Regions from separate parts of the Raoultella sp. genome, predicted to be linked through region 2. Evidence: predicted binding sites of a transcription regulator. Region 2 holds the regulator's gene; each other region holds the start of a gene.
What was found. The regulator CRP, encoded in region 2, controls carbon source genes, mostly activating them, when cyclic AMP is high. The targets are predictions, from matches to a motif close to ATGTGANNNNNNTCACAT.

Region 1 (7,978 bases), on a different contig from region 2:
AGGAGCTGGACTTTATCTCCTGGGACAGCTACCCGATGTGGCATCGCGATAAAGATGAAACCGCGCTGGCCTGCTATACCGCGATGTACCACGACATGATGCGCAGCCTGAAGGGCGGCAAGCCGTTCGTGCTGATGGAGTCAACGCCAAGTGTCACCAACTGGCAGCCGACCAGTAAATTGAAAAAACCGGGGATGCATATTCTCTCCTCGCTGCAGGCTGTCGCCCACGGTGCAGATTCGGTTCAGTACTTCCAGTGGCGTAAGAGCCGTGGTTCGGTGGAGAAATTCCATGGTGCGGTCATTGATCATGTTGGTCACCTGGATACCCGCGTCGGCCGTGAAGTAAGCCAGCTGGGAGACATGCTCAGTCGGCTGCCGGGCGTGGTTGGTTGTCGCACCGATGCCAAAGTGGCGATTATTTTTGACCAGCAAAACCGCTGGGCGCTGGATGATGCGCAGGGCCCGCGTAATCTCGGTATGGAGTATGAAAATACCGTTAATGAACACTACCGGCCATTCTGGGAACAGGGCATTGCGGTCGATATCATTGATGCCGATGGCGATCTGAGTGCCTACCAGCTGGTCATCGCTCCGATGCTGTATATGGTTCGCGACGGGTTTGCCGCGCGCGCCGAAGCGTTTGTCGCCAGCGGGGGGCATCTGGTGACCACCTACTGGACAGGTATCGTTAATGAGTCCGACCTTTGCCATTCTGGCGGATTCCCAGGACCGCTACGTAACCTGCTGGGCATTTGGGCGGAGGAGATTGATTGCCTGAATGACGGCGAGCGGAATCTGGTGCAGGGTCTGGCAGGCAATGAAGGCGGGTTACAGGGGCCGTATCAGGTACGCCATCTGTGCGAGCTGATTCATGCCGAAAACGCCCGGCCACTGGCAACCTATCGTGACGATTTCTACGCTGGCCGCCCGGCGGTTACCGTAAATCATTTCGGCAAGGGGAAAGCCTGGCATGTCGCCTCACGCAACGACCTGGCTTTCCAGCGCGATTTCTTCGCGGTCATCAGCCGGGAACTGGCTTTACCACGGGCGTTCGAGAGTGAGCTTCCGCCGGGCGTGGTCGCTACGGCACGCACCGATGGTGAAACGACCTATGTTTTCTTGCAAAACTACAGCTCACAGCAGCACAGCGTAAGCCTGCCGCAGGGCTATCAGGACAGTTTATCCGGCGCGGTCATGAGTGCGCCGTTGACCTTAACGGCGTGGGACTGCCGTATTCTCAGTCGTAAAGCGTAAACACCGCGTTATCCGAGCCTGCTCCTGCGAGCAGGCTTTTTTTTACCTTGATATTATCAGGAGTGCATGATGGTCAGTTTAAAATCCTTTCTGCATTATTTCGCTCAACCTCGCCAACCAGTCCCGTTAAGCGATATTGAAAAGCAACAGCTACAGTATTTAATTCAGGCGTTTGGTGGGGAAGAAAATATGGTTAATGTCGATGCCTGTATTACGCGTTTGCGGGTCACAGTTAATAATCTGGCCATCGTCGATTCTCAGGCGTTACAGCAGCAAGGGGCGCTGGGCGTGATTATTCTTGGGCAACAGGTGCACGCTATTTTTGGCAAGCAGTCTGACGCCCTGCGTCAACTCCTGGACGAGCACTTTACCAGCCGTAAATAAAGATAATAAATAAAAAGGGATAACTCAATATTGAGTTATCCCGAAAATAAGACAAAGAAAATAATGGCAATAATCATTACCGGAGGGTAATTACGACCTTACAGCTGGAGATAAAATATGTTCAGATAACAAGATGACTCTTACCACCAGGCTTCGACCTGGACACCGAAGTTCCATGTATTGCTGGCGGTTTTATCTTCAAACGGTTTGCCATTCTCGGAATCATTGAGATAGGAGGCAAAAATACGTAATTCCGGGCGAGACATAAAGTCCGGGCCATCGGCCAGACCCAGCGCAATGGTGTATTTCTCGCCGGCTTGTTTGTAGTCGGTATTGTTCTTATAGCTGTCTTTCTGGTAGAAACCGCCGACTTCGCCAATCAAACGGACATACTCGGTGAACTGATACTGTCCGCGTGCGACCAGAGAGAGTAGGCGCGTTTTGTTGGTGTAGTCGGTGATGTCGTCGGCGGAGCCCCAGGTTAGCACATGGTTAATTGAGAATTTGTCGGTGATCGGAATCAGACCGGTGTTGATTACGCGATAGCCGGTGGCATCGTTGACGTAGTTCCACATGTCGTACCAACCGCCGCCCTGGGAGACCATGTTCTGCGCCAGCCCTTTATTCGCATACTGCAGAACCAGCTTGTTGTAACCGCCCAGCATATCCTGGCTGATTTCACTGGTTAGCATCACACCGTTATCGGCATCGTACAGCCCGCCGTAGCTATCCTGTTTTTTGGTGGTGTTAGGCATTGCGTAGTCGATACCAAATTCGGTCCAGGCGCCGGACCATGGTTTCCAGCCCGCATAGCGCAGATCGACATAGTTGATATTGACGTTGCTGTCGCCATCGACGCGGTAATCAACATCGTTTGCGTCACCGCGGATCCAGGCAAGTGAAACGGCGCCTGGGCCAAAGGTATAGTTTTCGATCCCGGCACCGGAACCGGAGATGTTCCAGTATTTGGTATCGATGATGTGCAGATCGTGGCGCTGGTAGTAGCGCTTGCCGCCCCAAATTACCGCATTAGGATCGCCTGGGATCAGGCCTTTAATTTGCAGGTTCAACTGACGCAGGCCAAACTGCGCATCGTCATTGAGGGTGGTTTCGTTATCGTTAGAACCGTCAGAGACCATGCTGACCATGCTATCGAGATAGAAGCTGACGTCGTCCTTTTTGTATACCTCAGAACCCAGCTCCAGTTCGCCATAGGTATCGGATTCGTTACCCAGACGACCAATTTTGTTTTTTTGCCATTCGGCCAGACTGCCATCTCCGGAGACCCCAACTCCGGCACGCATATAACCATGAAAATCGATTCCAGGAACAGAGGCGGAAGCCGCAAGCACGGATGGTGAAATCAGCGCGGCGGCCAACGCAACAGATACTGTGCGCAGCGTAGTGTTCATGTCTATCCTCTTATTGTTTTGTATTACGTTCACATTCACGGTGTCATGAAATGCCTAAACGTAACTCCAGGCAATTTAATGATCGCGATAGTGTGATTTAGTGCAAATAAAGTGGCGTGATTTGTTACGGTCAGTGAGTCAATTCACAATTTGATGTATTGTGAGCGTAATACTTTTATTGTCATATTCGAGCAGGAAAACGTTGCGGAGCGCGTTTTTTTAAATAGCCCCTGTTACAATTCAGGGATAACAACAGTAAGGAACCGGACCATGAAGTCGAAAAGCGCAACCTTAGAAGATGTCGCGCGTCATGCAGGCGTCTCCTATCAGACCGTGTCCAGGGTACTCAATAAATCTGCTAATGTATCCGAGGCCACGCGTCGTAAGGTGGAGAAATCCATTGAGCTATTGCGATATGTCCCTAACCGCCTGGCCCAACAGCTGGTGGGCAAGCAAAGTCGGACCGTTGGTCTGGTGACGATTTCACTGTCGTTGCACGCACCTTCTCAGGTCGCCGCAGCGGTAAAACGCTATGCGAACGTGGAAGGTTATCAGGTGTTAATCTCTATGATCGATGAGAGCGTCAATCAAAGTATTCAGGAATCCATCAATGAGCTGAAGTCTCAGCTGGTTGATAAGGTCATTATCAACGTGCCGCTGGAGACCGAACAGGCCCAGAAAATCGCGGCTGATAACGATGATATCGTTTGTCTCTTTCTCGATGTCGATCCCTACAGCTCCGTGTTCAACGTTTCGTTTAATCCGGCTGATGGCACCCGCGCGAGCGTCAAATATCTGTATGAGATGGGCCATCGGGAGATTGCGCTGCTGGCCGGGCCGGAAAGCTCCGTCTCGGCAACATTGCGCCTGAAGAGCTGGATAGAGACGCTGGCAGGGTATGGTCTGCAGCCGGTGACGGTGATTCGTGGTAACTGGGACGCGCAAAGCGGCTATGCGGGCGCGCTGCAGATGTTGCGTGAGACGCCGAAATTTACGGCAGTGCTGGTGGGGAATGATCAGATGGCGCTGGGGGTACTGAGTGCGTTTCATCAGCATCAGGTCCCGATTCCCGGTGAGAAATCGGTAATTGGCTACGATGATACCTATGAAAGCTCGTTCTTCTACCCGGCGCTGACGACCGTGTCGCTGGATCTCGATTTGCAGGGGAAAGAGGCCTTACGTCGTATTCTTGATAGCGGCGATGGCGAAATCTCGCGTACCTCTTCAATCCTGCCTGCACGGCTGGTCGTGCGTCATTCCACCGGGCCAAGAACGGAGCAGGGGAAAGACCTGCAGGCGATTGCAGAACAGCTGCGTGCGCTTGCCCATCAACTGAATTCTTAATCTCTCATGGGCGGTTCGCGCCGCTCGACTTTTCATCCCTTTGCTTTTCATGGTTGATCTTTGTCTTTGAGCGGCGTAACCTAATTGTTATGTTATAACATATATGACGAGATTATCATGAAAGACAATATCCATCCGCATTACCGTACTGTCGTGTTCCATGACACCAGCGTGAATGAATATTTTAAAGTGGGATCGACAATCAAGACCGAGCGCGTGATTGAGCTGGATGGGGAGACCTATCCTTATGTCACCCTCGATGTGTCGTCTAAATCGCACCCGTATTACACCGGTAAGCAGAAAGCCCTCAACAGCGAAGGCAGCACTGCACGTTTCCGCCAGCGCTTCGGCGGCTTTATTGATGCTAAAAGGAACTAAGGATGCAGGTACTTAACTCGTTGCGCAGTGCGAAACAGCGCCACCCGGACTGTCAGATTGTGAAACGCAAAGGGCGGCTGTACGTTATCTGCAAAAGCAATCCTCGCTTTAAAGCCGTACAGGGACGCAAGAAGAGACGCTAGTCTGTCGACGTGCGGAAGCTCTCCAGCGTGGCACGCTGCTGACCATCGGGGCTAAAGTTCCCACTGTCCAGCCATCGCTGCATCGCCTTATCAATCATCGGCCACTCGCTGTCGATTATCGAAAACCAGTCGGTATCGCGGTTGTGGCCCTTTATCACTAACGCCTGACGAAAGCGCCCCTCAAAGTGAAATCCCAACCGTTGCGCCGCCCGGCGCGAAGGCTCGTTCAGGCTATTACATTTCCACTCATAGCGGCGATAGCCGAGGGTATCGAAAACATAGTGCATCAGTAGCCATTGGGCTTCCGTCGCCATTGCGGTCCGGCTGAGCAGCGGTGAGAAGTGCACGTGCCCGACTTCAATCACGCCATTTGGGGCATCGATACGCATCAGTGCCAGGGAGCCGATGGGCTGCTGGGTCCGTTCATCCACCACGGCGAAATGGAGAGGATCGCCGAGCTTTTCCACGCTGGCTATCCAGGCGCTGAATGTCTCAACGCAGTTGTCCGGTTCGCGCAATAACCACGTCCAGCTCCGGGTATCCGGGGCCAGTTGATGCGCGGCAAAGAGCGCGCTGGCGTGAGCGGGAGTCAGCGGCTCCAGGCGGCAGTAACGTCCCTGTAGAATTTGGCGTTCCGGAAACGGACGCGGCTGCCAGTCGGGCAGGGCCTGACCAACAGGCTGTCCGAACGAATTATATTGAGGCATTGGGGGCTCCTTGTCTGGGGGAATGGAGTGAGACTAAAGTTTTACTGGTTCCATAAAAAGGACCATAGAGGTATGTTTTGATGGTGCCACGAGGAGCCGCGATGAATATTCCTGATGATGCCTTCTTTACACTACTGGAACACGCCTTATCCCGGCGAGGTCATGAAACCCTTCAGCATACGCTGTATCGCGCGCTGCGCGAGGCGATTTTGCAGGGGGCGCTGGCAGGCGGTAGCCGGCTACCGGGGTCACGAATTATCGCGACGCGGATAAATCTGTCGCGTAATACGATTAACGGCGCGTTGGAGCAACTGACCATGGAAGGCTACCTGCAGCGCAGCCGTCAGGGAACGTATGTGGCGACGCTGACCGCCTCCGGTGAGCGGGAGGAGCAACCGCTGACTATCGCGCTGCCGGAGCGGCTGCTCGCGCTACCTCCCGGCACTCGTCGCGATTCGCCGACGTTGGCATTGACTCCCGGCACGCCAGCGATTAACTATTTTCCTCTACCAATCTGGCGGCGGCTGCTCGACAAGGTGCTACGCGAAGAGGGGGGAGCACTGTTGGGCTACGGAGAGGCGGCAGGGGAACTCGCGCTGCGGAAAGCGATTGTCCGCCATCTGGCGATATCTCGCGGGATCCGCTGCGACGCCCGGCAAATCGTGATTACCGAAGGTGCGCTCGAAGGGGTGAACCTCTGTACCCATCTGCTGAGCGTGGCGGGTGATACCGTATGGGTTGAAGAGCCGGGATATCCCGGCGCGAAGAGCGTATTTATAAAAGCCGGGTTACAGATAAAAGGGATGCCGGTGGACAGTGAAGGGATGTGCCCGGATGTGAACGAGAACCCGCCGCCGCGGCTGATTTTTACCTCACCGTCGCACCAGTATCCCTGTGGCGCAGTGATGAGCGCAGGCAGGCGCCTGGCGCTGCTGGAATATGCCCGCCAGCATGACGCATGGATTGTTGAAGATGATTACGATAGTGAGTTTCGCTATAGCGGTGAACCTGTTCCAGCGATGCCGGGGATGATAAAACAGGCGCCGGTGGTCTACATCGGCACCTTCAGCAAGACGTTGTTTCCGGCGCTGCGTATTGGTTTCGTGGTGATGCCTCCCGCCCTGGCGCAAGCTGCTCAGGGCTTTGTGGGATCGTTGCTGCGTGGTGGTCACCGGGTTGAACAACGAGCGCTGGCGTTATTTATCGAAGAGGGGCATTACGCGCGTCATCTGGCGGCGATGCGGCGCTTGTATCGCCGGCGACAACTGCAGCTCCGTGAGGTGCTGGCGGCGGAGCTCACGCAACCTTTTGCGATTCTCGGTGGCGAGGGCGGACTGCACCTGACGGTGGCGATTGACGGGATAGACGATGGTGCGGTGGTGGAGCAGGCGCGGCAGTACCAACAAGCACCGGCAGCATTAAGCCGGTTTTACCTTGATACACAACGCGCGCGAAGCGGGCTGGTGCTGGGGTATGGCAATACGTCCGCCTCGCTTTTTGGCCCTGCGGTGCGGACGTTGAATCGTCTTATCGGGCGGTACCGACGCGGTTGAGGCTGAAGATATCGTAGAACGAGAGTTTACCTTTCGTCGCCACCATTTTTTGGAGCTGGGTTTTCTGCTCGCCGTCCACGCGGGGTGACTGCATAATGCGTTCGATCAACTGCTGAGGAACGTATCGCGTGTTGTACCACTCCCCGTTGTAGCAAACGCGAAAATCCAGGACATCGATATCCTCGTAGCGGTAGCGCGGGTAGACGTCAAAAAAGAAGAAGCCGTTTAACAGAGCGAACAGAACCACCAGTAGCCAAACCGAATCGGCCAGCGTTTCCGAGGTCAGCATGACCACGAATGTTGCCAGGAATGCGGCGTACATTGCTACGAACAGCCACGGATGATTGCGAATAAAACTGATACTAAAGCGCGGAAGGTTGTCGCGCTTCTCTTTCACATTGAGCTCATCAATCGTGTTTGTCAGCAGTTGTTGTATTTCTGTCATCTTGGTCCCCGAATTCTGCTAAGGCTCAGCCTGAAGGCTATTTTATGTTGCGGAAATCTCTCGGGGAAGTAACAGATCAGTTGCAGAAAAGCATAACAGTTACGCTTTTTCAGCTGTCAGCATCTTAATGATTTGCGCCGGGTTGCCGCCGACCACGGCATTGGCCGGAACATCTTTCACGACTACGGCGCCGGAGGCAATGACTGCATTATCGCCGATAGTGATCCCGGGATTAATGACCGCCCGTCCGCCAATCCACACATTATGGCCGATAGTCACGGGTTTACCGTATTCTTTACCGCTGTTGCGTTCGGCGGCATCTAATGGATGCGTGGCGGTATAGATATGGACGCCGG
Region 2 (7,978 bases):
GTGGAATGGGGCGGACCGGTTCTCTGTTTGCATACATGCACTACGGCGTGACGCCGGATATTCTTACCAGTGCCAAAGCGCTGGGCGGTGGCTTCCCGATCAGCGCTGTACTGACCACCAACGATATTGCCAGCGCATTCCACGCCGGTTCCCACGGTTCGACCTACGGCGGTAACCCTCTGGCCTGCGCCGTTGCCGGGGCAGCATTTGATCTGATCAATACCCCGGAGGTGCTGGAGGGAGTGAATGCGAAGCGCGCGCTGTTTGTACAGCATCTCCAGCAAATTGACGCGCAGTTTGACCTGTTCAGCGATATCCGCGGTATGGGGCTGTTGATTGGCGCGGAGCTGAAGCCGCAGCATAAAGGCCGGGCTCGCGATTTTCTTTATTCCGCGGCAGATGCGGGGGTGATGGTGCTTAATGCCGGGCCGGATGTAATGCGCTTTGTACCTTCGCTGGTTATTGAAGAGAAGGATATTGCCGAAGGCATGGCTCGCTTTGCGCAGGCGGTACAGCAGGTGCTTAGCGCTTAATTGCGCGTAACCAGATGCCGTGATGCGGGCGCTGACGCCATGCCACCGAGGAGATGGTGTGCATGGTGTTCAGATGATCAAGGATCCGCTGCAGATGTTGCTCCATCGTACTTAACGGGCCACGGCTCACCTCCACATCCTGCGACTCCATAATATTCACATCGCCAGCGCTGCCGGGACCGTCGGTATCCAGCCGCTGCTGGCAACGCTGGAGCGCAACCTCACAAGATTCCAGATAGCGTCGGGCCAGTTCCGGCGTTAGCATCGTATGCTCGCGGGCCAGCGTGGTCATCGCGTTGATATGCTCAACAATAAACTGGCTGTGGGTGACCCATAGCTTCATATCATCAAGATAATGTGTGTTAAACCCGGGTTCCTGCATGGCCTGATTCAGCGAGTTATACAGTGAGTTATGTGCCTGGTTGACACGCATCCGGCGATAGGCCAGCGCCGGGGCTTGATGATCGTCGCTGAGAATCAGCCTGATCGCCTCCTGATCGGCTTCCAGCGCGTCGTGAGCATTCTTGCGCAGTAGCCCGCTTTGCCATTGCGGCCATAGCCAGACCATACCGCCAAACGCAATAAGGCAGCCAATAAGCGTATCGATAAGTCTGGCGACAATATACTGCTCGCCATTTAGCGTCAGAAGCTGCAGGGTATACACCGCCGTCACGGTAAAGCCAACCATCGCCCAGCCGTAATGTTTGCGAATAATCAGGTAACTCAGCAGCGTGACGACCAGCATCGCCGAGAGTGTATAACCCTCCGGGACGTGAAAGTGCAATGCCAGGCCGGCGATGGCCAGACCGGCAAGAGTCCCTGCCGCCCGATGGACAATACGTACCCGTGTCGCGCCGTAGCCGTTTTGGGTCACAAAAAGCACCGTCATCAGGATCCAGTAAGGCTTGGGTAGGTTCAGGGTGCTTCCCATCAGGCTCGCGGCCGTTAACATCACGCAGATACGTGCGGCGTTACGTAACGCCGGCGATTTCCACGAGAGATAGTTCTTTAGCGCGGGCAGCAACGGCAGACGGCGCTCTTTATCCGCCATCAGATCGCGAGCATACAGCGGGCGCTGGGTGCGCAGTACCCGGGCTATTCGGCTGAAGTGCCAGGCGCAGAACTGCCCTACCGGGTTGTCGGGATGCTGCCAGGCAATTTTCTCTAGCGCGCCGATTTGCTTATCCATGTGGAAGCGTTGCGGATAGCGGTGGTAGAGAATGTCATCAGCCAGTACCCTCAGGCGGGCGGCAACGGTTTGTGCGTTCCAGCGGATCACCGCCTCGGCATGGCTGCGCTCAACCAGTTTTTGCACTTCTTCGGGTTGGTGCAGGCTGACGGAGATATGTTCCTGTAAATCCAGCGCCATCTGAAACGCTCGCAGCAGGCGCTTGTGGTCATTGCGCTGGTTCGCCGCCAGCATATGCATCTGCTGGTAGCATTGGGTGATCAGGTCCACCACCTTCTGCTGGCGCGTGAGCAACGGCGGCAGAGAAGTGCTGGGATCGATATGCTGGGTCAACAGGCTGTATTTGGCTTCGCAATAGTTAGCCAGCTCCCGATAGAGCAGGCTCAGCGATTCACGCAACGGCTGCTCGCGCCATAGCCAAAACCAGAACCAGTTAAACAGGCCGTACCACAGCGTCCCGAGGGCGTAGATCAGCAGGGGTTCCCAGACGGGCATGTTTCCGGCAAGGCTCAGGGTAAAGATAGCGGCAATTAACGAAGCGGGCAGAAGCCTGGCATGCAGAGAGCTGATCTCCGCCGTTACGCCGAGCAGCAGCGCCAGGCCGCTGAGGATCAAGGGCAGCGGGATATCCTGCTGAAGAAGAAGCTGGACGACCAGGCTACAGCCGGCAAACAGCGAACCGCCAATAATCAGACGTTTAAAAAAGCGTTTATGCGGTGTATCCAGACCGGCGACGTTACAGCAGGCGGGCACTAGCGAGAACAGCAGACCTTGCTGTAAGTGACCGAGGAGGAAGCCGATTGCGACAGGCAAACACAACACCAGCGTTTGCCGCAGTGCATAGTTGACTTCCGGGTGGTAAATCAGCCTGCGCCACATAGAGGGGAAACAAAAACGGCGTATTGCGGGCGCAACACGCCGTTTCATCGACTTAACGCGTACCGTATACGACGATAGTTTTGCCGTGTGCGGAGATCAGGTTCTGATCTTCCAGCATCTTCAGGATACGGCCAACGGTTTCGCGGGAACAACCCACGATCTGACCGATTTCCTGGCGGGTAATTTTAATTTGCATACCATCAGGATGGGTCATCGCATCCGGCTGTTTTGCCAGGTTCAACAACGTCTGAGCGATGCGCCCGGTGACGTCGAGGAAGGCAAGGTTACCCACTTTTTCTGAGGTCACCTGCAGACGGCGAGCCATCTGCGATGACAAGCGCATCAGGATATCCGGGTTAACCTGAATGAGCTGACGGAATTTTTTGTAGGAGATTTCGGCCACTTCACATGCGGTTTTCGCACGTACCCAGGCGCTACGCTCCTGGCCTTCTTCAAACAAGCCTAATTCACCGATGAAATCGCCCTGGTTGAGGTAAGAGAGGATCATCTCTTTACCTTCTTCATCCTTGATGAGCACAGCCACAGAGCCTTTGACGATGTAGTACAACGTTTCTGCTTTTTCACCCTGGTGGATCAGCGTGCTTTTAGATGGGTACTTATGAATGTGGCAATGAGACAAGAACCATTCGAGGGTAGGGTCTGTTTGCGGTTTGCCAAGCACCATGCGCGGTTATCCTCTGTTATAAGCTATCTCCGGGTGCCGACACTACACGGCATCCGGGCATGCAATCGTATTGTTTCCCTATGCCTGGGAAACGGGCTGGTGATTTTTCTTCAGCCTGTAATGTGAACTCCTCTGCATACATGCAGTACATCAATGTAATACTGTAGCATCCTGACTGTTTTAGCATAGCTTTTGCCGCATGTCTCCTGGTGTCTCGCTTCAGCATGATGCAGGTCGCCTTCCGTTGCGAGAATTGTTATGTACGCGTAATCTGTCAGGAAAATTGCAACCTTGGAGTTAAATTTTATGCAAGCTCGTGTGAAATGGGTTGAAGGGTTAACCTTCATCGGAGAGTCCGCATCAGGTCACCAGATTCTGATGGACGGCAACTCCGGAGATAAAGCGCCAAGCCCAATGGAGATGGTGCTGATGGCGGCGGGCGGATGCAGCGCGATCGATGTCGTGTCTATTTTGCAGAAAGGTCGCCACGACGTGACTAACTGTGAAGTCAAGCTGACGTCTGAACGTCGGGAAGAGGCGCCGCGCCTGTTTACCCATATCAATATGCATTTTATCGTGACTGGCAAGGAGCTGAAAGAGGCTGCCGTTTCCCGCGCGGTGGATCTGTCGGCGGAGAAATACTGCTCGGTGGCACTGATGCTGCAAAAAGCGGTGAATATCACCCACTCATTTGAGGTAGTGGAGGCGTAATGCCCAGATACCCGGTGGCACGCTGCTTACCGGGTTGACACCGCTCGTCGCGCCACCCGGTCATTTAAATCGCTTTACCTTCCATCAAGCGCTCCACCAGCGGCGTCATGATGAGCTCCATCGCCAGCCCCATTTTCCCGCCCGGCACCACCAGCGTATTGATATGCGAGATAAACGAGCCCTGCAGCATCGCCAGCAGCCAGGGAAAATCGATATCCCGCAGGTTGCGGAAGTGGATCACCACAAAGCTTTCATCCAATGACGGGATGCCCTTTGCGGCAAACGGGTTGGAGGTGTCGACAGTGGGGACGCGCTGGAAGTTGATATGGGTACGCGAAAACTGCGGCGTGATGAAATTGATATAGTCTTCCATTGAACGGACAACGGAATCCATCACCGCTTCACGAGAGTGGCCTCGTTCGCTGGTATCGCGGATGAGCTTCTGAATCCATTCCAGGTTGACGATAGGCACCACGCCGACCAGCAGGTCGACATTCTGCGCGACGTTATATTGCGGCGTGACAACCCCGCCGTGCAGCCCTTCATAAAACAGGACATCGGTCGGCTCCGGTAGCGGTTGCCACGGCGTGAAGGTGCCCGGCACCTGATTCCACGGCACCGCTTCATCATAGGTATGCAGATATTTGCGCGACTGGCCGCTACCGTTACGCCCATACTCAAGGAAGGTGTTTTCCAGCAGTCCGAAGTCGTTGGCTTCCGGGCCGAAGTAGCTGATGTGTTTTCCCTGATCGCGCGCTTTGCGGATCGCCATGTCCATTTCCGGGCGGGTATATCGATGGAAGCTGTCGCCTTCCACCTCAGCAGCACGCAGGTTTAGCTGAGCGAAAATTTTACGAAAGGCGAGGCTGGTGGTCGTGGTTCCCGCGCCGCTGGAGCCCGTGACGGCAATCACCGGATGTTTGGCAGACATAACAACTCCCAGAGTAAACGATGTGTGGCGCCGCCTTAGCCGTGAAACTGCTTGCGGGGCATGATGTTGACCGTCTCGTGCAGTTCTGACCACACCAGTACGGCTTCTCCGCTTTTCAATTGTTGTTTGACGTCGGCGACTTTATCCGCCAGCGAGCGTTCATGTTCACCATAATCGGTGCCTTCACGCAACACAAAGCTTTCGATTAGGTTATCCAGCGTTTCGGGATCCAAATCGTGCCAGGGAATCATCATTTTTGTGCTCCTAACCAACGGGTTAACCAGTCCGGAATACGCCTTTCCAGCCACATTTCTGGCTTGCGCAGCGTACCGCCGACGAACCCGACGTGTCCGCCATTTTCTGTCAACTGATACTCGACGTTTGCCGGGAGCTGTTCTTGCGGCGGAATGGAGTGGTGGTCCATAAAAGGATCGTCCTTCGCATGAATGATCAGCGTCGGTTTAGTAATGTCGCTGAGTCGCGGCATGGCGCTGCACTGGCGATAGTAGTCGAGTGCATCCGCAAACCCGTGAATCCTGGCAGTGATCATATCGTCAAATTCGCGGATGCGGCGCATGCCTTTGAGCTGGCGCAGATCGACCGGGAGCGAACCGGGATAGGCTTTCAGCTTACGCGCAGCGTTGGCCTTTAACAGATTGAGCAGATATCGTTGATAGACCCGGGAAAAGCCCTTGTCCATATGATAGCTGCAGGCTTCGAGCATGAACGGGGCCGAGACGATAACCGCAGCATCCAGCGGGACATTATCGCCTTCTTTGGCCAGCAGGCAGCCCAGCATATTCCCGCCCAGCGAATAGCCGACGGCGGCGGTTGGCGCCGCACCCCATTCGCGTTGTAGCCAGTGCAGGAACCAGCTGCCATCTTCGGTTTCACCCGAGTGATAGATGCGGTTATTACGGTTGGGTTCGCCGCTACAGCCGCGGAAATGCATTACCACGCCCAGCCAGCCGCGCTGCATGGCCGCATGGATAAGACCGTGAGCATAGGGGCTGTGCAGGCTGCCCTCCAGTCCGTGGAACACGACCAGTCGCGGTTTGTGTTGCGCCCCGGCGGGGTCTTCACTCCACGCCAGATCGACAAAATCACCGTCCGGGAGTTCAAGGCGCTGCCAGTGCGGCGTGAATCCCAGCTTACGGCGAATCAGACGCGGCAACATGGTCTGCAGATGACGATTGCCCACACCGCGCATAGGGTGGAATTCGCGCGAGTCGTCTTCGGGGGGCGTCATTTCTGTGGGGGTGATTTCAACCATAGCACCAGAGCAGTTAATCATCTTATAAAACATTATACCGCGCATGAAGTGCGCAGGTTATCCAATATGTGGTCTTGCGGCCTGTGCTATAGGTTACACGAAATTGCAGCCGGATGATGACTGCTTGCGGGGTAAGGATGAGCCGCTGCCCGCGAAGGCTGTAAGGGGAAACAGCCACTGCCTGGTGCGAATGGCTGTGAGGCTGGCTCAAAACATGCTGTTGCCACTGGCGGTTTTTTCCGGAACCGTCTGAATAACATCCCAGTGCTCAACGATCTTGTTATGCGCATCGAGGCGGAAAATATCGATAATCGCCCGGGTGACGTCCGGCTCGCGGCCGGTGGACGCAACGTGCAGAACGACATAGTCGCCGTCGACAATCACGCGTTTAATCTCGCTGTGCGAGGCGGGGAATTTGTCTTTCAGAAAGGCGATGAATTGACGAAAGCCTTCGGGCCCATCCTGCGCGCCAGGATTATGCTGGATATACTCCTTCCCGAGGTAGGTTTTTGCGGCGTCAAAGTCTTTGTCGTTCAGCGCTTTATTATAAAAAGCGATGACGTTTTCTTTATTCTTCAATTCGCTCGCGGTGTAGGCGGCAAAGGCGGAGTGGGTCAGGGCGCAAAGCAGTGCGAGGGAGATGAACGTGTTTTTTACCATGGCAATGTCTCTTCGCTGATGAGTGTTGTGGTTTTTCGCCGGGGCACATCACGGCGCGCTTCCCTAATGCGGCGCCGTTGCGTTTATGCTCCTTGTTTTAACATAACCAGTTTTAGCCTTCCTGCAGCATTTGCTCCAGCTGCTCCTGTGCCTCCAGCCAGGCCATTTCACACTCTTCCAGGCCTGATTTTGCACTGGCCTGCTGCTGCAGACAGGTGGTCAGCTCCGCTTTGCGGGAGGCGTCATACAGCCCGCTGTCGCCGAGCTTCTCTTCCGCCTGGGCGAGCTGCGTATTGAGCTTATCCATCTCTTTTTCGAGGCGGGTAATCTCTTTACGCAGCGGCTGAGTCAGCGTGCGTAACTCCGCTTCACGACGTTTCTGGTCTTTGCGGGCTTGTGCGCTGTTACCGCCCTCTTTCGCAACGTCAGACGATGAACTTTCCTGCTTCTGCGAGTCGCTGAGCCACTGCTGATAATCTTCCAGGTCGCCATCGAACTGCTCGACTTTGCCGTCATGCACCAGATAGAGATCGTCGGTGGTGGAGCGGATCAGGTGGCGATCGTGCGAAACCACAACCAACGCGCCTTCGAAATCAATCAGCGCTTCAGTTAAGGCCTGACGCATATCGAGATCGAGGTGGTTGGTTGGTTCATCGAGGAGCAGAAGGTTAGGGCGTTGCCAGACGATTAATGCCAGCACCAGACGGGCTTTTTCACCACCGGAGAAACGCTGCGTCTCTTCGTTAACTTTATCGCTCTGGAAACCAAACCCACCGAGATAGTCGCGCAACTTCTGCTCTGTCTCCTGAGGTGCCAGGCGAGCCAGGTGCTGCAATGGGGATTCGTCAGCGCGCAGAAACTCCAGCTGATGCTGAGCGAAGTAACCGAGCTTAATGCCTTTAGCGAGGCCAATCTCGCCGTGCAGTGGCTGGAGTTCACCGGCCAGCAGCTTGATCAGCGTCGACTTACCGGCACCGTTACGCCCTAACAGGCCAATACGCGAACCGGGCACCAGGTTTAGCTTGATCGAGTCCAGAATCACCCGCTCGCCGTAACCGGCGCTGACTTTTTCCATTTTCAGCAGCGGGTTTGGCAGGCTTTCCGGTGCGCGGAAACT
Region 3 (7,978 bases), on a different contig from region 2:
GAGCTGTTTGGCGCCGTTCGTCGCAACTATTTCCGCCTCTATTTCCACTACATGTATTTCAACATCGCCCGCATTCTTTATCTGCAGGTGGATAACGTTTTCGGTTTGTTCCTGCTGTTTCCGTCGATCGTTGCCGGTACGATTACGCTGGGCCTGATGACTCAGATTACCAACGTGTTCGGCCAGGTACGCGGCTCTTTCCAGTACCTGATTAGCTCGTGGACGACACTGGTGGAACTGATGTCCATCTACAAGCGTCTGCGTAGTTTTGAGCGCGAACTTGATGGCAAAGAGCTGCAGCCCGTGACCCAGACGCTGAATTAATTACCGCTCCCCCCATAGCAGAGGCAGATTGAAGGATGATGCAGAGACAAGGAAAGTGCAGGACAGCAATGGTATCGCGTCGTGTTTCCTGCGCCCTGACGCTGTTGGCTGGAGGGGTTCTGAGCGCCTGTACCAGCAGCACGGCGCCGGTGCTGAAAGAGGGCGAAAAGCCCATTGACGTTGCCGCCGTCGTGCGGCAAAAGATGCCCGCTAGCGTGAAGGACAGAGAAGAATGGGCGCAGGCGATTGCCAAAACCTTCGCAAGCCAAAAGCTGGCGCCGACGGAAGAGAACGTCTGTTCGGTGCTGGCCGTCGCGCAGCAGGAGTCCAACTATCAATCCGATCCGGTGGTGCCGGGGCTGAGTAAAATTGCCTGGCAAGAGATAGACCGCCGGGCCGGGAAGATGCACATCCCGGTTTTCCTCGTGCACACGGCGCTGAAAATTCCGTCACCCGGCGGCAAAAGTTACAGCGAGCGGCTGGATAACGTGAAAACGGAAAAGCAGCTTAGCGCCGTGTTTGACGATTTTATCGGCATGGTGCCGATGGGGCAGAAATTGTTTGGTTCACTGAACCCGGTGCATACCGGTGGTCCAATGCAGGTGAGCATTGCCTTTGCCGAACAGCATACTGATGGCTATCCGTGGAAAATCAACGGCACCGTGCGTCAGGAAGTGTTCAGCCTGCGCGGCGGCCTGTGGTTTGGCACCTGGCACCTGCTCAACTATCCGGCGAACTACAGCGCGCCGCTGTACCGCTTTGCTGACTTTAACGCTGGCTGGTACGCCAGTCGCAATGCTGCGTTTCAGAATGCAGTCAGTAAAGCGAACGGCGTGAAGCTGGCGCTGGACGGTGATTTAATTCGTTATGACAGTGATGATGCAGGGACGACGGAGCTGGCGGTACGCCGTTTAGCCGGGCAACTGGCGATGAGCGATGATGACATCCACCGGCAGTTGAAAAAAGGTGATAGCCTGGGGTTTGAGAAAACCGAACTGTACCAGAAGGTTTTCCGTCTGGCGGATAAGAAAGCCGGCAAAGCGCTGCCGCGAGAGATTCTGCCCGGGATTCAGCTTGAGAGCCCTAAAATTACGCGCAATCTGACTACGGCCTGGTTTGCGAAACGCGTTGATGAAAGGCGGGCCAGCTGTATGGTGCGTCGCTAGCGGTTATCGCTCCAACGTAGGATAAGCCCCAGAACCCCGATTAACAGACCGCAGAACAGGAAGGGGATCAGACCAAACAGGGTTCCCACTGCAAGCCCAATCTTAATCCTGGGCGAGCCGTTACCCTGAATTTGCATCAGGTGCTCGAAAACGCCGGGCGCATGTACCAGCATACTTAACATCTGTGCGCCGGTCCAGAAACAGAACAGCACAAACAGGGCATAGGCAATATTGCTGCGGGTGATGGCACTTCTTTTTTTTACGGCAATAAGTGATTTTGAAAAAGGGAACTCAGCCATCTTACCCTCCGAACTTAACTGACCTGCTGGTTTGCATCACGGCATAGCGATGATTCTGGCAGCGGGAAGGGGTTCTCAGTATCAGATTGCTGGTAATTTACGACCAGGAATATTCCTGTTTTCTACCCTGGATCGGGGGCGGATAATTTTGCGGAACTTAGAGCGATATCCCAATGTGCGATAATTCTCCCCGGGGCTACAGACCGCGGATTCCGGCTGTGCGAAGATGCCTTTTTTGTTGTCGGAGGGGTTATGAAACTCACTGAAAAAATCCGCCGTGACTGGCATTACTACGCGTTTGCGCTGGGATTAATTTTTATTCTGAACGGCGTGGTGGGGCTGTTGGGCTTTGAAACGCAAGGCTGGCAATCCTATGCCGTCGGGCTGGTGACCTGGGTGATTAGTTTCTGGATTGCAGGGAAGATCATCCGCCGCCGCCAGGCCGAGGTTGAGGAAGCATAGGCTGGCGCATTCTCCGTAGTGGGAAGGTGTGCCGGGAGTGAGACACTGCACCTCAGATAGCCCGGGTAAGGCGCTACGCGCCGTCACCCGGGAAAAGACAGTCAGTTCATCGATGTCTTCAGCGCGCGGTCTGCCGCGTGGCGCTCCAGCGCCAGTTCAATCAGGCGGCTGATCAGGCTGGTGTAGTCCAGGCCGCTGGCCTGCCACAGCTTCGGATACATACTGATGTTGGTAAAACCTGGCAGCGTATTGATTTCGTTGATGATGACTTCGTTCTCTTCCGTCAGGAAAACGTCAACGCGCGCCATGCCGCTGCAGCCCAGCGTCTGGTAGGCTCGAATAGCAATATCGCGGATTTTATCGTTGATATCGCTGGCAATGGCCGCAGGAACCACCACTTTCGCCCCCTGATCGTCGATATACTTGGTATCGTAGGCGTAGAACTCGCTGTTAAGGACGATTTCGCCGCAGGTACTGGCCTGAGGATGATCGTTCCCCAGCACCGCACACTCAATTTCCCGTCCTTTAATCCCTTTTTCCACCACCACTTTATGGTCGAATTCAAAGGCTAATGCGATCGCCTGCTGGTACTGCTCTTCGGTGTTGACCTTGCTGACGCCTACCGAAGAACCCTGGTTGGCCGGTTTGACAAACAGCGGCAGGCCGAGTTTGTCTTTCACCTGCGTAAAGCTGAACTGTTGGCGATTGGCGCGGGTCAGGGTAATGAACGGGGCAATCGCCAGTCCGGCATCACGCAGCAGGCGCTTGGTGACGTCTTTGTCCATGCAGGCGGCGGATCCGAGGACGTCGGAACCGACGAAGGGCAGGTTAGCCATACGCAGCATACCCTGCAGCGAGCCGTCTTCCCCGAGGGTGCCGTGGACAATCGGGAAAATCACGTCGATGGCGGCCAGCGGTTGGCCGCTGTCAGCGTTGATCAACTGTTGTGCGTTACGGCCAGGGATTTGCGCCAGGGTGATGTCGGAAGGACGCAGGGCGATACGGGCAGGATCCTGCGCGTTTAACAGATAGTTACCGGCATCGTTGATATGCCAGAGTCCCTGTTTATCAATGCCGAGCAGAACGACATCAAAGCGTGTTTTATCAATTGCTTCAACGATATTTTTCGCCGATTGCAGCGACACTTCATGTTCTGCCGACTTACCGCCAAAAACGATCCCAACCCTCATCTTAGCCATTTCAACTTCCATCCTGATAACAACAAAGCACATAACATAGCATGCGCAATGTGCGCATGGCTGCCAGAATGTTGCTCCTGGAAAGCGGCAGGCTAAAAGCTGTTCGATTGCCGCTCCCGGCGTCCTGCAGGTCAGCAGAACACGCTGAGGGTGCGGTAGTTAATCCTGATAATGTTCGACAAAAAAAATTATCGAGCGATAAAACACTAAACTCCGGGTCAGCGCATCTCTGGTAATACGGCGATGAGTGGAAATTGCTAAGCTAGGTAATAATTCACAAAAAATTAATGAATACGTGTAGTTATGGAATCCTGGAAGGTCAATCTCATCTCCGTCTGGTTTGGTTGCTTTTTCACCGGCCTGGCGATCAGTCAAATTCTGCCTTTTTTGCCGCTTTATGTTTCCCAGCTCGGCGTGACGTCTCATGAGGCGTTATCGATGTGGTCGGGGCTGACGTTCAGCGTCACCTTCCTTGTGTCGGCTATTGTCTCACCGATGTGGGGCAGTCTGGCCGATCGCAAAGGGCGTAAGCTGATGCTGCTGCGCGCCTCCCTGGGTATGGCGATTGCCATTCTGCTTCAGGCCTTCGCCACCAACGTCTGGCAACTGTTTATCCTGCGTGCGGTGATGGGGTTGACCTCAGGCTATATTCCGAACGCGATGGCGCTGGTGGCTTCTCAGGTGCCACGGGAACGCAGCGGCTGGGCGCTCAGTACGCTTTCGACGGCGCAAATCAGCGGCGTTATCGGCGGACCGCTGCTGGGCGGCTTCCTGGCCGATCATGTTGGGCTGCGGGCGGTCTTTTTTATCACCGCGATTCTGCTGACGGTCAGTTTTCTCGTCACGCTATTTCTGATTAAAGAGAGCGTCCGGCCGCAGACCAGCAAGGCCGATCGCTTAAGCGGCAGGGAAGTGCTGGCGTCGCTGCCTTATCCGGGGCTGGTGATTAGCCTGTTTTTCACAACCCTGGTCATTCAGCTGTGCAATGGCTCTATCGGTCCCATACTGGCGTTGTTTATCAAATCAATGGCGCCGGACAGCAGCAATATCGCCTTTCTCGCCGGGATGATTGCCGCCGTGCCTGGGGTTTCCGCGCTGATCTCCGCGCCGCGTTTAGGCAAACTTGGCGATCGCATCGGCACCTCGCGCATCTTGCTGGCCACCTTGTGCTGCGCGGTGGTGATGTTTTTCGCCATGTCGTTCGTCACCACCCCGCTGCAGCTGGGCATTTTGCGTTTCCTGCTGGGCTTTGCCGACGGCGCAATGCTGCCAGCGGTGCAGACTCTGCTGCTCAAATACAGCAGTGATAAGGTGACCGGACGTATTTTCGGTTATAACCAGTCGTTTATGTACCTGGGCAATGTGGTCGGGCCGCTGATTGGCGCTTCGGTATCGGCAATGGCCGGTTTTCGCTGGGTCTTTATTGCCACCGCGGTTATCGTGCTGATTAACCTTTGGCAACTGGCCGTGATGCTGCAACGCAGTCGCCGTACCACCGCCTAGCCTCTTTCCCCCGGCATTGACGCCCGAGCGTGAATGCCGCCCTCAGATCTCCGCTTCCTACAAATGTCGTCCTGATCACAAATTAATCATTTCTCTTCTTTTCCCTCTTTAAAATACAACTGTTACGCGTATACAGTTACGCATAACAGTACATGGAAAAGATTTTTTATGAAAAATTTATTCGATTTATCCGGCAAGCGCGCGCTGATCACCGGATCCGCCAGGGGGATTGGCTATCTGCTGGCGGAAGGCCTGGCGGAGTATGGGGCCGAGGTGATTATCAATGACCGCACACAGCAGAAAGCAGACAGCGCGGCCCAGGCGCTGCGCGCGCAGGGCTATCACGCGACGGGCGTAGCCTTTGATGTCACCCGCAGCGTCGAGGTTGCACAGGCCATTGCGCGAATTGAGGCGCAGATCGGGGCGATTGATATTCTGATGAACAACGCCGGGATCCAGCGTCGTTACCCCTTCACCGAATTTCCTGAGGAAGAGTGGGACCAGGTTATTGAGGTTAACCAGAAAGGCGTTTTCCTTGTTTCACAGCAGGTGGCCAAATATATGATGACGCGTCGCTCGGGGAAAATAATTAATATTTGTTCAATGCAGAGTGAATTAGGTCGTAAAACCATTACACCGTATGCCGCGACGAAAGGGGCGGTCAAAATGCTAACCCGTGGCATGTGTGTGGAACTGGCAGAATATAATATTCAGGTGAATGGTATTGCGCCAGGTTATTTTGCGACTGAAATGACCGCAGCATTAGTTAATGATCAGGAATTTTCTGCCTGGCTCTATCAAAGAACCCCGGCTGCGCGCTGGGGAAAACCAGAAGAATTAATTGGCGCCGCGGTCTATCTGGCCTCCCCGGCGGCCAATTTTGTCAATGGACATGTATTGTTTGTTGATGGCGGGATGCTCGCCGCCGTTTGAGCCGTACGTCACCTTTTTAGCGGTCGCAGCCGGGCCGCCAGACGCTGACGAATATATAAAATAATGACTCCCGCTTGATTATGAATTTTATCTGAGGATGGCATATGCAAATGCTCGCGAAATTACCAGCGCGTCGCTGGTGGTATTTAATGCCTGTGATTTTTATTACCTATAGTCTGGCGTATCTCGATCGTGCGAATTATGGTTTTGCCGCTGCTGCCGGTATAGAAAATGATTTAGGCATCACCAAAGGAACGGCATCGCTTATTGGCGCTCTATTCTTCCTGGGTTATTTCTTTTTCCAGGTTCCCGGTGCGATATACGCCGTAAAACGCAGCGTGCGAAAAATGATTTTCTTCAGCCTGGTATTATGGGGTTTTTGCGCAGCGGCTACCGGTTTTGTCAGCAATATTCCGATGTTAATGGTTATTCGCTTTACTCTCGGGGTAGTTGAGGCGGCGGTGATGCCGGCGATGCTGATTTATATCAGCAACTGGTTTACCAAAACCGAGCGTTCACGCGCTAATACCTTCCTGATTCTTGGCAACCCGGTGACGGTATTGTGGATGTCGATTGTCTCCGGCTACCTGATTCAGTCCTGGGGCTGGCGGGAAATGTTTATTATCGAAGGCATTCCGGCGGTGCTATGGGCTATCTGCTGGTGGATTCTGGTGCGCGATAAACCGTCGGAAGTCTCCTGGCTGACTGCGCAAGAGAAACAGGTTCTACAACAGGCGATGGATAGCGAACAGAGCCATATCAAACCGGTGCGTAACTATGGCGAGGCGCTGCGTTCACGAAATGTGATTATGCTTTGCGCCGTCCATGCGCTGTGGAGTATCGGGGTTTATGGCTTCATGATGTGGATGCCGTCGATTCTGAAAAATGCCGCGCAGATGGATATCGTGGCGGTAGGCTGGCTGGCGGCGGTGCCGTATCTGGCGGCGATTTGTCTGATGCTGACGGTCTCCTGGCTGTCGGATAAATTCCAGAATCGTAAACTGTTCATCTGGCCGCTGTTGCTGATTGCCGCCGTGGCGTTCTTCGGTTCCTGGATGATAGGCAATCAGTCTTTCTGGTTCTCCTACGGGCTGCTGGTTATTGCCGCCGCCTGTATGTATGCGCCCTATGGGCCCTTCTTCGCGCTGATCCCGGAGCTGCTACCGCGCAACGTATCGGGGGTGTCGATGGGGTTAATTAATAGCTTTGGCGCGCTCGGCGCTTTCCTTGGCGCCTGGCTGGTGGGGTATCTCAATGGCATCATGGGCGGGCCTGGCGCGTCGTACACCTTTATGGCCATCGCGCTGCTGGCATCGGTGGTGCTGATGTACAACGTGCGGGCCAACGACGCCAGCACTGCCGCGCTGACGACGACAAAAAAGCTTGCGGGTTAACAGAATAGAAGCGGCTGTGGTAAGGTTCTCTGCGAGCATATGAGTCGTTTGTCGCAGAGAACCCGATGAAAAACAACCGGATGACATTACAGGATATCGCGAACCTGGCCGGTCTTAATAAAATGACGGTCAGCCGTTATTTACGAGACCCGAGTCAGGTATCGCAGCGCAGCCGTGAATTGATCGCTAAGGTCATGGAAGAGAACAACTATATTCCTAACCGGGCGCCGGAAATCCTGCTCAATGCCCGCAGCAAAACCATCGGCGTGCTGATTCCCTCCTTCCGTAACCAGATTTTCGCCGATGTGCTCGCCGGCATTGAATCCGTCACTTCCGCGCACCAGTATCAGACCCTGATCGCCAACTACGGCTACGATCCGCAACGTGAAGAGCGCGAAGTGCTCAATTTGCTCTCCTACAACATCGACGGGCTGATTCTGACCGGTAAGCAGCACACCGACCGCATGATCCAGTATGTCCGCGCCAGCGGGATCCCGGTGGCGGAGCTGATGGATATCGGCGGGCAGCCGCTCGATATCCAGGTGGGTTTTGATAACGAGAAAGCCGGTTGGGATATGGCCCATGCGTTTCTCGAAAGCGGCAAACGAAAAATCGCCTTTTTTGGTTCAATGGACGATCCCCGCGATCTGAGCCGTTTCCGCGGGACAGAGCAAGCGGTAGCGGCCTGTGGCCTGAAG

Region 1: a site for CRP is predicted at 3,143-3,160, ahead of ACZAHD_RS03400 (maltoporin). Genes of this name have one in related genera too.
Region 3: a site for CRP is predicted at 5,017-5,034, ahead of idnO (gluconate 5-dehydrogenase). Genes of this name have one in related genera too.

Annotation. Positions count from the first base shown of each region.
Region 1 is NZ_JBCNNS010000012.1:36,730-44,707, forward strand. Features, by position in the region: gene ACZAHD_RS03390 (beta-galactosidase) at 1-1,256, shown strand, start outside; gene ACZAHD_RS03395 (glucose PTS transporter subunit EIIB) at 1,326-1,640, shown strand; gene ACZAHD_RS03400 (maltoporin) at 1,781-3,052, opposite strand; gene ACZAHD_RS03405 (LacI family DNA-binding transcriptional regulator) at 3,323-4,396, shown strand; gene ACZAHD_RS03410 (type B 50S ribosomal protein L31) at 4,514-4,774, shown strand; gene ykgO (type B 50S ribosomal protein L36) at 4,777-4,917, shown strand; gene ACZAHD_RS03420 (GNAT family N-acetyltransferase) at 4,914-5,624, opposite strand; gene pdxR (MocR-like pyridoxine biosynthesis transcription factor PdxR) at 5,726-7,177, shown strand; gene ACZAHD_RS03430 (YlaC family protein) at 7,152-7,622, opposite strand; gene ACZAHD_RS03435 (hypothetical protein) at 7,616-7,750, shown strand; gene maa (maltose O-acetyltransferase) at 7,722-7,978, opposite strand, start outside.
Region 2 is NZ_JBCNNS010000048.1:10,076-18,053, forward strand. Features, by position in the region: gene argD (bifunctional acetylornithine/succinyldiaminopimelate transaminase) at 1-533, shown strand, start outside; gene ACZAHD_RS10795 (YccS/YhfK family putative transporter) at 523-2,601, opposite strand; gene crp (cAMP-activated global transcriptional regulator CRP) at 2,654-3,286, opposite strand; gene ACZAHD_RS10805 (OsmC family protein) at 3,593-3,997, shown strand; gene ACZAHD_RS10810 (phosphoribulokinase) at 4,062-4,928, opposite strand; gene ACZAHD_RS10815 (YheU family protein) at 4,964-5,182, opposite strand; gene ACZAHD_RS10820 (hydrolase) at 5,179-6,201, opposite strand; gene ACZAHD_RS10825 (nuclear transport factor 2 family protein) at 6,409-6,861, opposite strand; gene ACZAHD_RS10830 (ABC transporter ATP-binding protein) at 6,974-7,978, opposite strand, start outside.
Region 3 is NZ_JBCNNS010000091.1:3,788-11,765, reverse strand. Features, by position in the region: gene sbmA (peptide antibiotic transporter SbmA) at 1-324, shown strand, start outside; gene ACZAHD_RS15765 (DUF1615 domain-containing protein) at 393-1,490, shown strand; gene ACZAHD_RS15760 (DUF2755 family protein) at 1,487-1,789, opposite strand; gene ACZAHD_RS15755 (DUF2754 family protein) at 2,042-2,251, shown strand; gene ddlA (D-alanine--D-alanine ligase) at 2,353-3,450, opposite strand; gene ACZAHD_RS15745 (multidrug efflux MFS transporter) at 3,754-4,953, shown strand; gene idnO (gluconate 5-dehydrogenase) at 5,122-5,886, shown strand; gene ACZAHD_RS15735 (MFS transporter) at 5,991-7,280, shown strand; gene idnR (DNA-binding transcriptional regulator IdnR) at 7,346-7,978, shown strand, end outside.